Cohnella abietis: one gene and its partner. The protein of the gene in region 1 interacts with the protein of each later gene in a pairwise test. Links are inferred from orthologs where the notes say so. Each region holds a gene or a part of one and is shown on either strand. Other genes may lie near its edges.

The links.
Region 2: the proteins of lon (region 1) and rplI interact in binary tests that used the Escherichia coli proteins (3 or more experiments, as listed by UniProt). The link is inferred for Cohnella abietis from one-to-one orthologs.

The regions. Positions count from the first base shown.
Region 1 is NZ_AP019400.1:2,219,086-2,222,607, forward strand. Bases 1-3,023 are described here. They hold lon (endopeptidase La), read left to right. Parts: upstream 1-301; coding sequence 302-2,746; downstream 2,747-3,023. Other genes in these bases: lonB (ATP-dependent protease LonB), read left to right, coding at 1-180; yihA (ribosome biogenesis GTP-binding protein YihA/YsxC), read left to right, coding at 2,765-3,023. In the rest of the region: more of yihA, read left to right, coding at 3,024-3,415.
Region 2 is NZ_AP019400.1:7,029,594-7,038,030, forward strand. What follows is about bases 148-3,147. They hold rplI (50S ribosomal protein L9), read right to left. Parts: upstream 1,870-3,147; coding sequence 1,426-1,869; downstream 148-1,425. Other genes in these bases: dnaB (replicative DNA helicase), read right to left, coding at 148-1,421; KCTCHS21_RS30545 (DHH family phosphoesterase), read right to left, coding at 1,866-3,147. Also shown: more of dnaB, read right to left, coding at 60-147; more of KCTCHS21_RS30545, read right to left, coding at 3,148-3,830; KCTCHS21_RS30550 (DUF2232 domain-containing protein), read right to left, coding at 3,904-4,803; KCTCHS21_RS32010 (hypothetical protein), read right to left, coding at 4,815-4,943; KCTCHS21_RS30555 (amidohydrolase family protein), read right to left, coding at 5,251-7,218; KCTCHS21_RS30560 (CBS domain-containing protein), read right to left, coding at 7,248-7,688; KCTCHS21_RS30565 (LCP family protein), read right to left, coding at 7,918-8,437.

The DNA of each region.
Region 1 (3,522 bases):
GTATTCCTTCATGTGTTCGGGGAGCAGATGACCTGGATGGAGCCGGAATGGCAGGTTAATGAGCTACCTGTTGCTGTTGATGCCTTCGCTGCAGCTCCAACAGGATCTGTTCTTCATGCGCGCACGTCCCATGCAGAGTCCCGTGTAATAGACGGATTGAATCACCCGATTGAAGGGTAAACTTTAAGTGAATTTCAAAGAGTCATCCATTGAGATGGCTCTTTTTTTGCGGCGAGCGAATACATTTGATACAATGACTGGAGTGTTTGAATTCGTTCCAGAACTGCGAGGTGCGTCAATTATGGGTTCGAGCAAACAGAAAAGCCGTTCCATTCCCCTGCTACCCTTAAGAGGGCTGCTCGTGTATCCAAGCATGGTGCTTCACCTGGATGTCGGTCGGGAGAAGTCCGTTAAAGCATTGGAGCAATGTATGATCGATGATCACATGATATTGCTTTGTTCCCAATCGGAGATAAATATCGAAGAACCGACACAGGAAGATATTTATCAGGTCGGTACGATAGCTAAAGTCCGTCAAATGCTAAAGCTGCCTAACGGAACGATCCGTGTTCTTGTTGAAGGCGTTAGTAGAGCGGAGATTGAGCAGTATCTGCCCAATGAGAATTATTATGAAGTGCTTGCCCACGAGCTACAAGAAGGACAAACAAATGATTCTGAGCTAGATGCTTTAATGCGTGCTGTGCTCAGCCAGTTTGAGCATTATATTAACTTATCCAAGAAGGTGACTCCGGAGACGCTTGCCGCTGTTTCAGACATTGAGCAGCCTGGTCGGTTAGCGGACGTTATTACCAGTCATCTGTCGCTGAAAATAAAAGATAAGCAAGAAATTCTAGAGACCATCGAAGTCCGTCCGCGTCTTGAGAAGCTGCTTGATTTCCTGAACAATGAACGGGAAGTGCTGGAGCTTGAGCGCAAGATTAGTCAGCGCGTCAAGAAGCAGATGGAGAAAACCCAGAAGGAATATTACCTTCGCGAGCAAATGAAGGCTATTCAGAAGGAGCTAGGCGATAAGGAAGGCCGCGCAGGAGAGGTCGAGGAACTGAGGTCCCAGCTTGCTGAGGCTGAGCTGCCTGAGAAAATTTTCGCCAAAGTCGAGAAGGAAATCGATCGACTGGAGAAAATGCCTGCATCCTCTGCAGAAGGAGCAGTTATCCGGACATATGTAGAGTGGCTGCTGGCTTTACCTTGGAGCAAGCTAACAGAAGATGATCTTGATATCGCTAATGCAGAGAAGATCTTGGATGATGAGCATTATGGTCTAGATAAGCCGAAGGAACGCGTGCTAGAATATTTGGCCGTGCAAAAGCTTGTTAAGAAGCTCAAAGGTCCGATCCTATGCTTAGTAGGCCCTCCGGGAGTCGGTAAAACATCCTTAGCTAAGTCCATTGCTAAGTCTCTAGGACGCGAATTCGTTCGTATTTCCCTTGGGGGCGTACGGGATGAAGCAGAGATTCGTGGCCACCGCAGGACATATGTCGGCGCGATGCCGGGTAGAATTCTCCAAGGAATGCGTAATGCCGGATCCGCTAACCCTGTATTCCTTCTAGATGAGATTGATAAGATGGCCATGGATTTCCGTGGAGATCCTTCGTCTGCATTGTTGGAGGTACTGGATCCTGAGCAAAATGCCACATTCAGCGATCATTATATCGAGATGCCCTTCGATCTCTCTAATGTCATGTTCGTAACTACGGCTAACGTCGTGCACAATATTCCTCGTCCTTTGCTGGATAGGATGGAGCTTCTTCACGTTCCCGGTTATACTGAGCTTGAGAAGCTACAAATTGCAGAGCGTCATCTTCTTCCGAAGCAGAAACGGGATCATGGACTTGAAGAAGACCAACTCGTGCTGGATAGCGATGCACTTATGGCCTTGATTCGTCATTACACTCGCGAGTCTGGTGTCCGTAACATGGAGCAGCAATTAGCTTCTTTGTGCCGTAAAGCAGCCAAAGCAATTGTCGCAAACGCTGAAGCATCCCCATTCGTTATCAATACGGAGAGGCTGAAAGAGCTTTTAGGGCCACCGAGATTCCGGTTTGGAATGGTTGATGAAGAAGATCAGATTGGTGCTGTTACAGGTCTTGCCTGGACTGAGGTTGGCGGGGATACTCTTGTCATTGAGGTCACGGTTATGCCAGGAAGCGGAAAGCTGACATTAACGGGCCAATTAGGCGACGTGATGAAGGAGTCAGCACAGGCTGCATTCAGCTATACCCGCAGTCGGGTGAAAGAGCTTGGCATTGATCCGCAGTTCCATGAGAAGAATGACATCCATATTCATATTCCTGAAGGTGCCATTCCTAAGGATGGACCATCCGCGGGTATAACACTTGCTACAGCTTTAATATCAGCGCTAACCAATCGGAAAGTATCTCGAGAAGTAGCAATGACCGGTGAAATTACGCTAAGAGGACGTGTACTGCCAATTGGCGGACTCAAGGAAAAATCATTGGCTGCGCATCGAGCCGGGATTAAGAAGGTATTAATGCCGCACGACAACGAACGGGATTTAATCGATATTCCAGAGAGCGTTCGAGCTGGTATGACATTCGTGCCCGTAGCACATATGGATGAAGTGCTGCTTCATGCCTTATCCGAGTCGTCAAGCCCTGTTTCTAGCGATGCCGGGCAAGAAGAGAATGAATTGCAGGCGGACGCTTCGGCTATCCGGACTAACGTGAACGACGAGCCGGAAGAAACGCCGCCGCTGGGCACACACTGATAGGAGACGTCATGTATTATGAAGATCAAGCAAAGCGAATTTGTAATTAGTGCGGTAGGTCCGAGCCAATTTCCGGAAGATGGTATTCCGGAAGTGGCTTTGGCTGGTCGTTCTAATGTAGGTAAGTCCTCCCTCATTAATAAAATGTTACTTCGCAAAAACCTAGCACGAACAAGTGGGCAACCAGGTAAGACACAAACACTGAACTATTACAAAATTAATGGAGACGGTGTGCTTTATTTCGTTGACTTTCCAGGCTATGGCTATGCTAAGGTTTCTAAAACCGAACGCGAGGCTTGGGGGAAAATGATTGAAAGATATTTAAGGGGACGGGAACCCCTTAAATTAGTGTTGCAATTAGTAGATCTGCGTCACCCTCCGTCTGCTGAAGATCAAAGAATGTATCAATGGCTTTCTCATTACGAGATTCCAATGGCAGTTGTGACAACAAAGGCGGATAAAGTATCACGCTCTCAGTGGCCTAAGCATATTAAAATTATTCGCCAAACATTGGGAATGCCTGGACATGTTCCGCTCGTCTTATTTTCCTCGGAAACGGGACAAGGTAGAGATGAATTGTGGAGCTTGATCATAAAATCGGCAGAAATACAGCTTAATTCCCCCTCTGAACCCCTTAATATTGTGCAGGAAACAGAGGATAACGGTTAAAGTTCTGGCAGGAACGCGGAATGAATCGTTAAATAAGAATGCCTGGGAAGCCATGGGGCCAATGCTCCATGGCTTTTTCGCACATTTTGAAGGAAAGAGCTAGGCTA
Region 2 (8,437 bases), 4.8 Mb from region 1 along the record:
ACTGCCTAATTAATTGTTCGGAATTCAGTCTAACTTTTAGCCCAATAACCAGCGTCTGACTAGGAAGCCTCATGAGATCGATCAAGGCTAACGAATTTATTATAATTTTTCAAAAATACAAGCTCAACGGTGCCGACGGGACCATTACGTTGCTTGGCAATGATAATCTCAATAATGTTTTTCTTCTCGGACTCTTTGTCGTAATAATCATCACGATATAAGAATGCAACGATATCGGCATCTTGCTCAATCGATCCCGATTCCCGAAGATCTGACATCATTGGGCGCTTGTCTTGCCGTTGCTCTACTCCCCGCGATAGCTGTGACAGGGCAATAACAGGAACCTCTAACTCACGCGCGATTTGCTTCAGCGTACGAGAAATCTCAGATACTTCCTGCTGACGATTCTCGCCGGCTTTGCCCCGCCCTTGAATAAGCTGAAGGTAATCGATAAGAATCATACCGAGGCCCTTCTCCTTCTTGAGTCGGCGACATTTTGCCCGAATGTCTGATACCGTAATACCTGGTGTATCATCGATGTAAATCTGAGCCTCGGACAAAGCACCAATCGCCATAGATAGCTTTTCCCAATCATCGCCTTCTAGATGCCCCGTTCTCATGCGTGTTGCGTCCACGTTAGATTCCGCGCAGATAATCCGCTGAACAAGCTGAGGGGCTGACATCTCCAGACTGAAGATAGCGACGGTCTCTGTAGAGCGAACAGCTACATTCTGGGCAATGTTCAGGGCAAACGCCGTCTTACCTACCGATGGACGAGCTGCGACTATGATAAGGTCATTGGGCTGGAATCCATTTGTCATTTTATCCAGATCAATAAACCCGGAAGGAATTCCTGATACCCCGCCCTTATGGTTATAGAGAAATTCAACCTTCTCGAATACTTCCATAAGAACGTCACGTATGCTGATGAAGCCAGTTGCACTCCGACGGCTCGAAATTTCCATAATCCGTGCCTCTGCATCATTTAGCAGAACGCCAACATCATCCTCTGTTGCATAACCATTGGAGACAATTTGCGTAGCGGTACGAATTAGACGTCTGAGAATGGACTTCTCTTCTACGATCTGAGCATAGTATTCCACGTTTGCTGCAGTTGGAACCGAGTTTGCCAGCTTAGCCAAATACATGACCCCGCCGATCTCATCCATCTGCCCTAAATCCTGAAGACGAGCAGTTAAGGTTACGAGATCGATGGGTTCATTATCGTCATTGAGAGCCACCATACCGTCAAAAATGCGCTGATGGGAGACACTATAGAAATCTTCTGCTTTCAAGCGCTCCATCGATGTAATAAGCGCCTCAGATTCAAGCAGTATGGCACCAAGAACGGCTTGCTCCGCCTCCAGATTTTGCGGAGGTATGCGATCGTATACTAGCTGCTGATCCCCGTTTCCGTTCATTGGGCTATTCCTCCACGACTTGTACGTTTACCGTGCCCTTCACATCAGGATACAGCTTCACGGTTACTTTCGTTACACCTAATACACGGATAGGATCTTCCAGCTCGATTTTTCTTTTGTCGATCGTTATTTTATGAGCTTCCAATGCTTCCGCTATTTGCTTGCTTGTAATCGCGCCGAACAACCGTCCGCCTTCTCCTGCCTTCGCTTTAATGACGATAGTCATCTCAGATAAGCGAGCGGCTAGAGCTTTAAACTCGTTCTTCTCTTCTTCCTTTTTCTTCTGGGCTGAAGCTACCTGCTGATCCAAAGTCTTCTTAGCTCCATCAGTTGCTATCTTTACAACGCCTTTAGGCAGCAAGAAATTACGCGCATAACCTTCGGATACCTCTTTAATTTCGCCCTTTTTCCCTTGGCCTTTAACATCCTGTAAGAAGATTACCTTCATTCAAATAAACCCTCTTCCTCTTCGAGATCTTTGAGTACTTGCTTTAATTTAACTGCTACATCGGCTACCGTTCCTTGAATCTGACAAGCAGCGTTCGTAAAATGTCCGCCGCCGCCAAGTCGTTCCATTACAATCTGTACATTGATCTGGCCTAGAGACCTTGCGCTAACCCCAACTGTGCCATCTGGTCGCAATCCAATAACGAATGAAGCCTTGATACCCGTCATATTGAGCAAAGTATCCGCTGCCTGCGCGATAAGTAGCTGTGGAAATTGTTTGCCCGTTTCAGCTACCGCTATTGCAATGCAATCCCGATAGGTTTCAGCGTTGCGAATAATTTCCGCTTTACGAATGTATTCCTCCAGATCCTCTTTCAGCATGCGCTGAATGAGAACCGAATCGGCACCGTTACGGCGAAGAAATGAAGCAGCTTCAAAGGTTCGTGACCCTGTGCGGAAGGCAAAGCTTTTGGTATCTACTGTTATCCCTGCTAGTAACGCTGTAGCTTCTCTAACGTCGAGTACGACTCGCTCATGAATGTATTGCAGTAGCTCAGTAACAAGCTCGCATGTAGAGGAAGCATAAGGCTCCATATACACCAATACCGCATCATCTATGAATTCCTCACTGCGACGATGGTGGTCCACGATAACAATTCGATCAGTACCTTGAAGAAGCTTCGGCTCTGCTACCATTGTTGCGCGATGCGTATCGACAACGACGGCGAGCGTTCTTTTGCCTATTAGGCCCATCGCATGCTCCGGTGAAACGAATCTCTTCATTAGCTTCTCGTCTTCCCTGAGCATATCCATCATTCGATGAATAGCAGGATTAACGCCTTCTAGTACGATAAAAGCTTCCTTGCCGTAAAGCTGCGCCGCCTTCATAATACCGATTGCTGCCCCTATGGCATCCATATCCGGCATTTTATGTCCCATGATGACGATATTGTCGCTTTCCTTAATGAGGTCCCGTAACGCATGTGAGATTACCCGCGCACGAACACGCGTCCTTTTCTCAACGGCATTACTTTTCCCACCATAGAAGCTCTGACGCTGACCAAATTTCACTACAGCCTGATCGCCTCCGCGTCCAAGTGCAATGTCCAAGCTCCCCTGCACCAAATGCCCAAGCTCGATAACATTGTCAGCGCCAGATGCAAAGCCGATACTTAAGGTCATCGGAAGCTTCTGTTCTATCGTAATCTCGCGCACATCATCCAATAGCTCGAAGCGAGATTGTTCAAGAGTCTTGAGTGTAATCTGATTAGTAATAATCATATATCGATCTGAGGATAATCGGCGTAAAAATAACCCATACTTCTGGGACCATTCGTTAATCTCACCAGTCACCTTAGAGAGCATTAGCGCACGCTGCTGCTCATCCATTCCTTGAGCAACTTCTTCGAGATTATCCATCATAACAATCCCTAGCGCTAGCTTTTCTTCGTCATAGCGTTTCTTCAGTGTCCACCGCTCTGTAATATCCCAAACATAGAGATATCGCTCGTTGGCGCGGAGCAGCAGCTCATATACCCGACCGCCTATCGTAGCTTCAATAACCGATTCCTTATCCTTGATCAGATGCTGGGGAACTGGAAAATGAGTAGTCAGCGGATCTCCAACAATTGAAGCTCGACCGATTACAGTTGCAATATAAGCATTATGCCATTGAATTTCCTTGTCTTCGTTAAAAATAATAATACCAAAGGGAAGCTGTGCTATAACTTCATTACCAACATTCTTAATACGATGAGACAATGTTAAGACATAGTCGTTCAGATCATTGCGAAAGGCCTTCTCCGCGAGAATGCCATAAGCAGCAACAACCCCACCAAGCACTAATCCTAACAATCCGAACAGCCATTGGTACCAAGCCAATGCTACGGTTAGCATGAAGATGAGCACAAGTGCCCATACGACATGCATACCGTGCCAACGCTGCACGAGAAACTTGGGCATATCCGCTTTCGCTCCCGTCTAATGGTGGTCGCTAAACCGCTCTAAACACAACACACCTTGTTCTTTCCTCACACTATTTCACAAAAAATTTACGCATTGGAAAGGCTATGTCGAGCAAGCCAATAATATAAGCCGGGGGAAACAGCATTAGCGGTATACAGAATAGCAACGGAACCACTCTAGGCCATTTCTTAGTTTCTGCTAAGAAGAAGAAAAACCCTATCGCTTGAACCGTAAACACAAATCTTAGAATCGGCACAAGGTTTGTAATGGCAATTGACCAGTAGCCACTCGCGTCCTCTGACATAGCGAAGCTGGCAATCATAGCAATTAAGTAATACATTACTAAGCTTCTAGGTGCTCTCCATGTACTCGCCTTCGGTAGGGATGGTGCTTCCAGACCGACTGTACGAAACGCTAGTCGGGACAGTCCGTGTGTAATAACTGCTAACAGAAACGCTATGAGCAAGAGCAGCATAGGCAATGCCGTCATAATTAAATCGCTGAAAGTTTTGGCAGTATCTACAGCCCAACCAGCCTGTAAAACCCCGCCCGTCTCAATTTGCTTCAGACTTTCTGCTAAATACGAGCTGAACTCTGCTTTGAGATCAATATCGAACTGTACGGTGAAAATAAGCAGCACGATCAATAGCTGGGCCAGAACAACTACGGATCCGGTCGAGATAGCCGTACGTGCCTTCCCTCCCCTTTTGTAAATATACCCCATAGCTAATGATGGAATGAGGAAAAAGAAAGCGATACTCAGTACACCTTGTCCGTACCCACCGGCTAGAAAATATGCGATTATCCCAATTAGGACAAGATGCACAATCATAAACTTTGGCTGTAACAAATTAAACAGAACAACGAAAGGGGTCATGACTAAGAAAATAGTCAATAACATAAGCGGTGATGCAAATGTAACAATTAAAAGTAACGCTGCCACGCTCCAAGCCAGCGACTTTAAACTCATGTTCAACAAATTCACCTCTTGCGGATATGTTCGGACTTATGTCCTTCTTTTCTAAGTTTAGCTAGCTTGTCCGCAATGGCATTGTCCATATTCCGATAGACATCCTCAATAGTTGAACCTATATCCGTGTCCCGTTCCATCGCTGTTCCTCCCTACGAGTCAACTCATTAATTGAAGTAGAAGCTCGGAAAGCTACAATCTTCATTATATCATAAAATCAGGAACAGACACCAAGCAACCCTTACCTTAACCCGGACTATACAATTAGAGTGGCTCCACTGTTCCTAGGAAAAAGTATGGCTAAACCTGCGCGAGATGGAGGGGAAGCGATTTAGACATAGAATGTATGGTTAATCGTGCGTGGCATGGGGGTTGGAGGGCTTTAGACATAATATGCAAAAAAAAGAACACCCGCTCACTCCCAAGCTAAGGTGTTCTTCCACTTATTTATTTGTTCAGAGTCAATTGGTTGCCGTCTTTGTTTAGCTTCCAGCCATGAGCTTTCAGAGCGGATAGCGAAACATAATTACGATCCCCGATGGATAATAGCTCAGATTGTACGCCATCATCCCAAACTAGAGTGTAACCACGCTCCAGCATCAATTGTCCAACTTCCGGCTTCGGAATGCTAACTTCTGTCGACTTAGCGCCGCCACTGGCTGTAGCCTGATGCTTTACCTTGTCCCACGTTACTGTATAACCATGAGCATTCAACTCTTCTATATCTACGTAGTTCGCGCTTCTATATTCAACTACTGGCACTTGGCTGCTTTCCCACAGTAGGGTTGCTCCCCCTGCCTTCACACGCAGGAATTCGCTCTTCATAGGTTGTCCAGCACGAATGTCCTTGTGGATACCTTCTCCATCGAGCGCAACCTGTCCATCCACAAGTACATATTCAATTCCCGCAGATACGATTTCTGGTTTATCCACTGTGGACATGTCGCTAATCTTGTCGTAGTCGAAGACCACAATGTCAGCGTCCATTCCTTTGGCAATCCGGCCCTTCTTCTGCAAAGCAGGGGATTGCTTCTCTAGACGTTGAGCAGGCATGAGTGACATCTTCGCAATCGCATCGGAGAGAGAGATGACCCCTTCTTTCCTCACATAAAGACCAACTGTTCTAGCGAATGTTCCTGATGCCCTTGGGTGGTTGTTGAAACCTGGCTCAAGAATCGCATCACTGCCGATCATAACGTAAGGTGCTTTTATAGAGTCAATGACATCCTGCTTAGGTATCGCATACGCAACAGCCAGCTTACCTTGCTGTTGATATTTGCGGAAAGTCTCAGCCGTGAGCCTTTCCTTCGTTCCGGCAATCTGCAGATCATTATAAGTAATTCGGAAACGCTCCTGCCAGCCCTCATCGAACCGAGCTGAGTTCAAGTATGTTCCCCAGTAATCATAGGGATAAATACATGATGTGATGTCCAATCCTTCCGCTATCGCATCGGATACCATCTTAAGCGACTGCGTCATGGAAAACGTTCCACCCGTGCTATTAATGTGATCAATATGAACAGCTGCTCCAGATGCTCTGGCATAGCCTATCAATTCATTGAGTGCATCAATATTCGTTCCTGGCTCTTGCATATCGGAATATCTCGCGTGGAAATAGACAGGTACATTATATTCGTGCGCCAGCTTCATCAGAGGCAATATTTCTTTATCGTTGACGCCAGGCACATACTCTAGACTGAACGAGATGCCAAGCGCTCCGTTGTTTAGAGCTTTCTCTGCTTGATTAACCAATGTCTGAGTCTGCTCAGGCTTTGCCGTATCGTACCGGCTCAGCTTGAACTGGTTACGCGCTTGCGTGTAAAAGAAGGACGCACCGAAATGAACAGGTGTTCTGTTGCGAACATAATACGGATACCATTTTTCCGGGCTAGACGTCCCACCGTGCATAGCGATATTCGTTGTCACACCATCGGCGATCTTATTCCATACGCCAACAGGATTGGGATCATACGATAGATTATCGATAAACCCCGGAGACACAACCAAGCCCGTAGCATCGATTTCTCTCTTGCCCTTAAGCTTCTGGTCTGTGACTAGCATAATTTGACTGCCTTGAATGGCTACATTGAGCCCTTCTCGGTCTAACTTCGTCTCAGGGTTAATGACTCGACCATTAGAGATTACGATATCGTAAACTTTATCAAGCTCCGAAGACGTTGGTTGGTCAAGCACAACCTCTTCAGCTACTGGGGCTGAAGGATCACCCGAAGGCTTGGCAGCTCCTTTAGAATGCGTGCTGTTGGCACTTGGACCTGAAAGCGATGGATCGGGATCCTTCCCGCCTCCGAACAATGCTGTTCCTGCCCATACACCTCCGGCGATAATAACTAGGGCAAAGAAAACCAGAATCGGGAACCTCTTGCGATTACGTGGCTTGCGCTGGTTGTAGCTCATCCGTTCCTCCAAGGTTGTACAATATTTTCCTAATTTCCCCTCTTCAACTGTTTCTCATTTGATCCGAAGGGCAGGAGCAGCTTCTCACAATAATCAATGATGTCGCTCCTCCTCACAATACCAATAAAGCGATTCATGTCATCAACTACCGGAACGAAGTTCTGGGTTTTGGCTAACGAAATCAAATCTTCCATATTCGCATCTATTCGTACAGCAAGATTATTCATTCTTAACGGAACATCGCAAAGAGATACTCGATGTAGCTGATCAAAATTAAGCTCGGGGTGGCTCTTCAAGTACCAGAGAATATCACCCTCCGTCACTGTTGACTTGTACTCACCCGTTTCGCTTATGACAGGAACTGCTGTATAACGGTAACGCTCCATTCGTTCCAGCGTTTGACGCAATGTGGCGTCCTCACTGACGATCATTACTTCTTGTTTAGGTAATAGAAAAAATGCTACGTTCAAGGCTTTCTCCTCCGTTCAAGTAAAACGGCATAGACGTCCAGAGGACGCCTAAACACGCTCTTATCGAATAGATTACGAGTATAAATGCAAACTCATGTGATTCAATAGAATGATCTGCAGCTCTCCGCTGCAGCCTATTTATTATATCATGAACCTATTAAGCTCCACCATTAATGATGGCACTTCTTGTCAATTTATGCGACTAAATTTTGGTTAATTGTTGATTGCCTCATTGGCTTATTTCACTCGGAACGGTTAATTGAGCAGCATCAATATCCGGGTTCAACCAAGTCGTAATCGTCGACCGAACGGCAGCCAGATCTTGCTCATCAGCTATGAAATACCACAAATTTTGCGTTCCCATTCGCTTGCCTTCACCTTTTAATGTATAACTCTTAATTTCATGACCCGTTTGCAAAAATTTCTTAGCCAGCTCACTCATAGAATGAGGCGGTAAATCTGTAAGGAAATTGTCTCCGATAATATCTAGAATTTCAGGAATTTTGGTCCATTGCTTCATTGACGATGCTTTGCTTACAAGCGCTTCGAGAAATTGTCTGTTACGTTCTGTTCGAGACATATCACCGCCAGCATCCTCACGATAACGAACAAAACGGAGTGCGTCTAGACCTGTGTAATTATCCAGATTTCCTTTGACCGTAAATTTCTCGTGGTCCTTCCCTTTGTTCACAATGTCCTCAGTAATCGGCAATGAAATGCCTCCAAGTGTATCAACAACCTTAATGAAG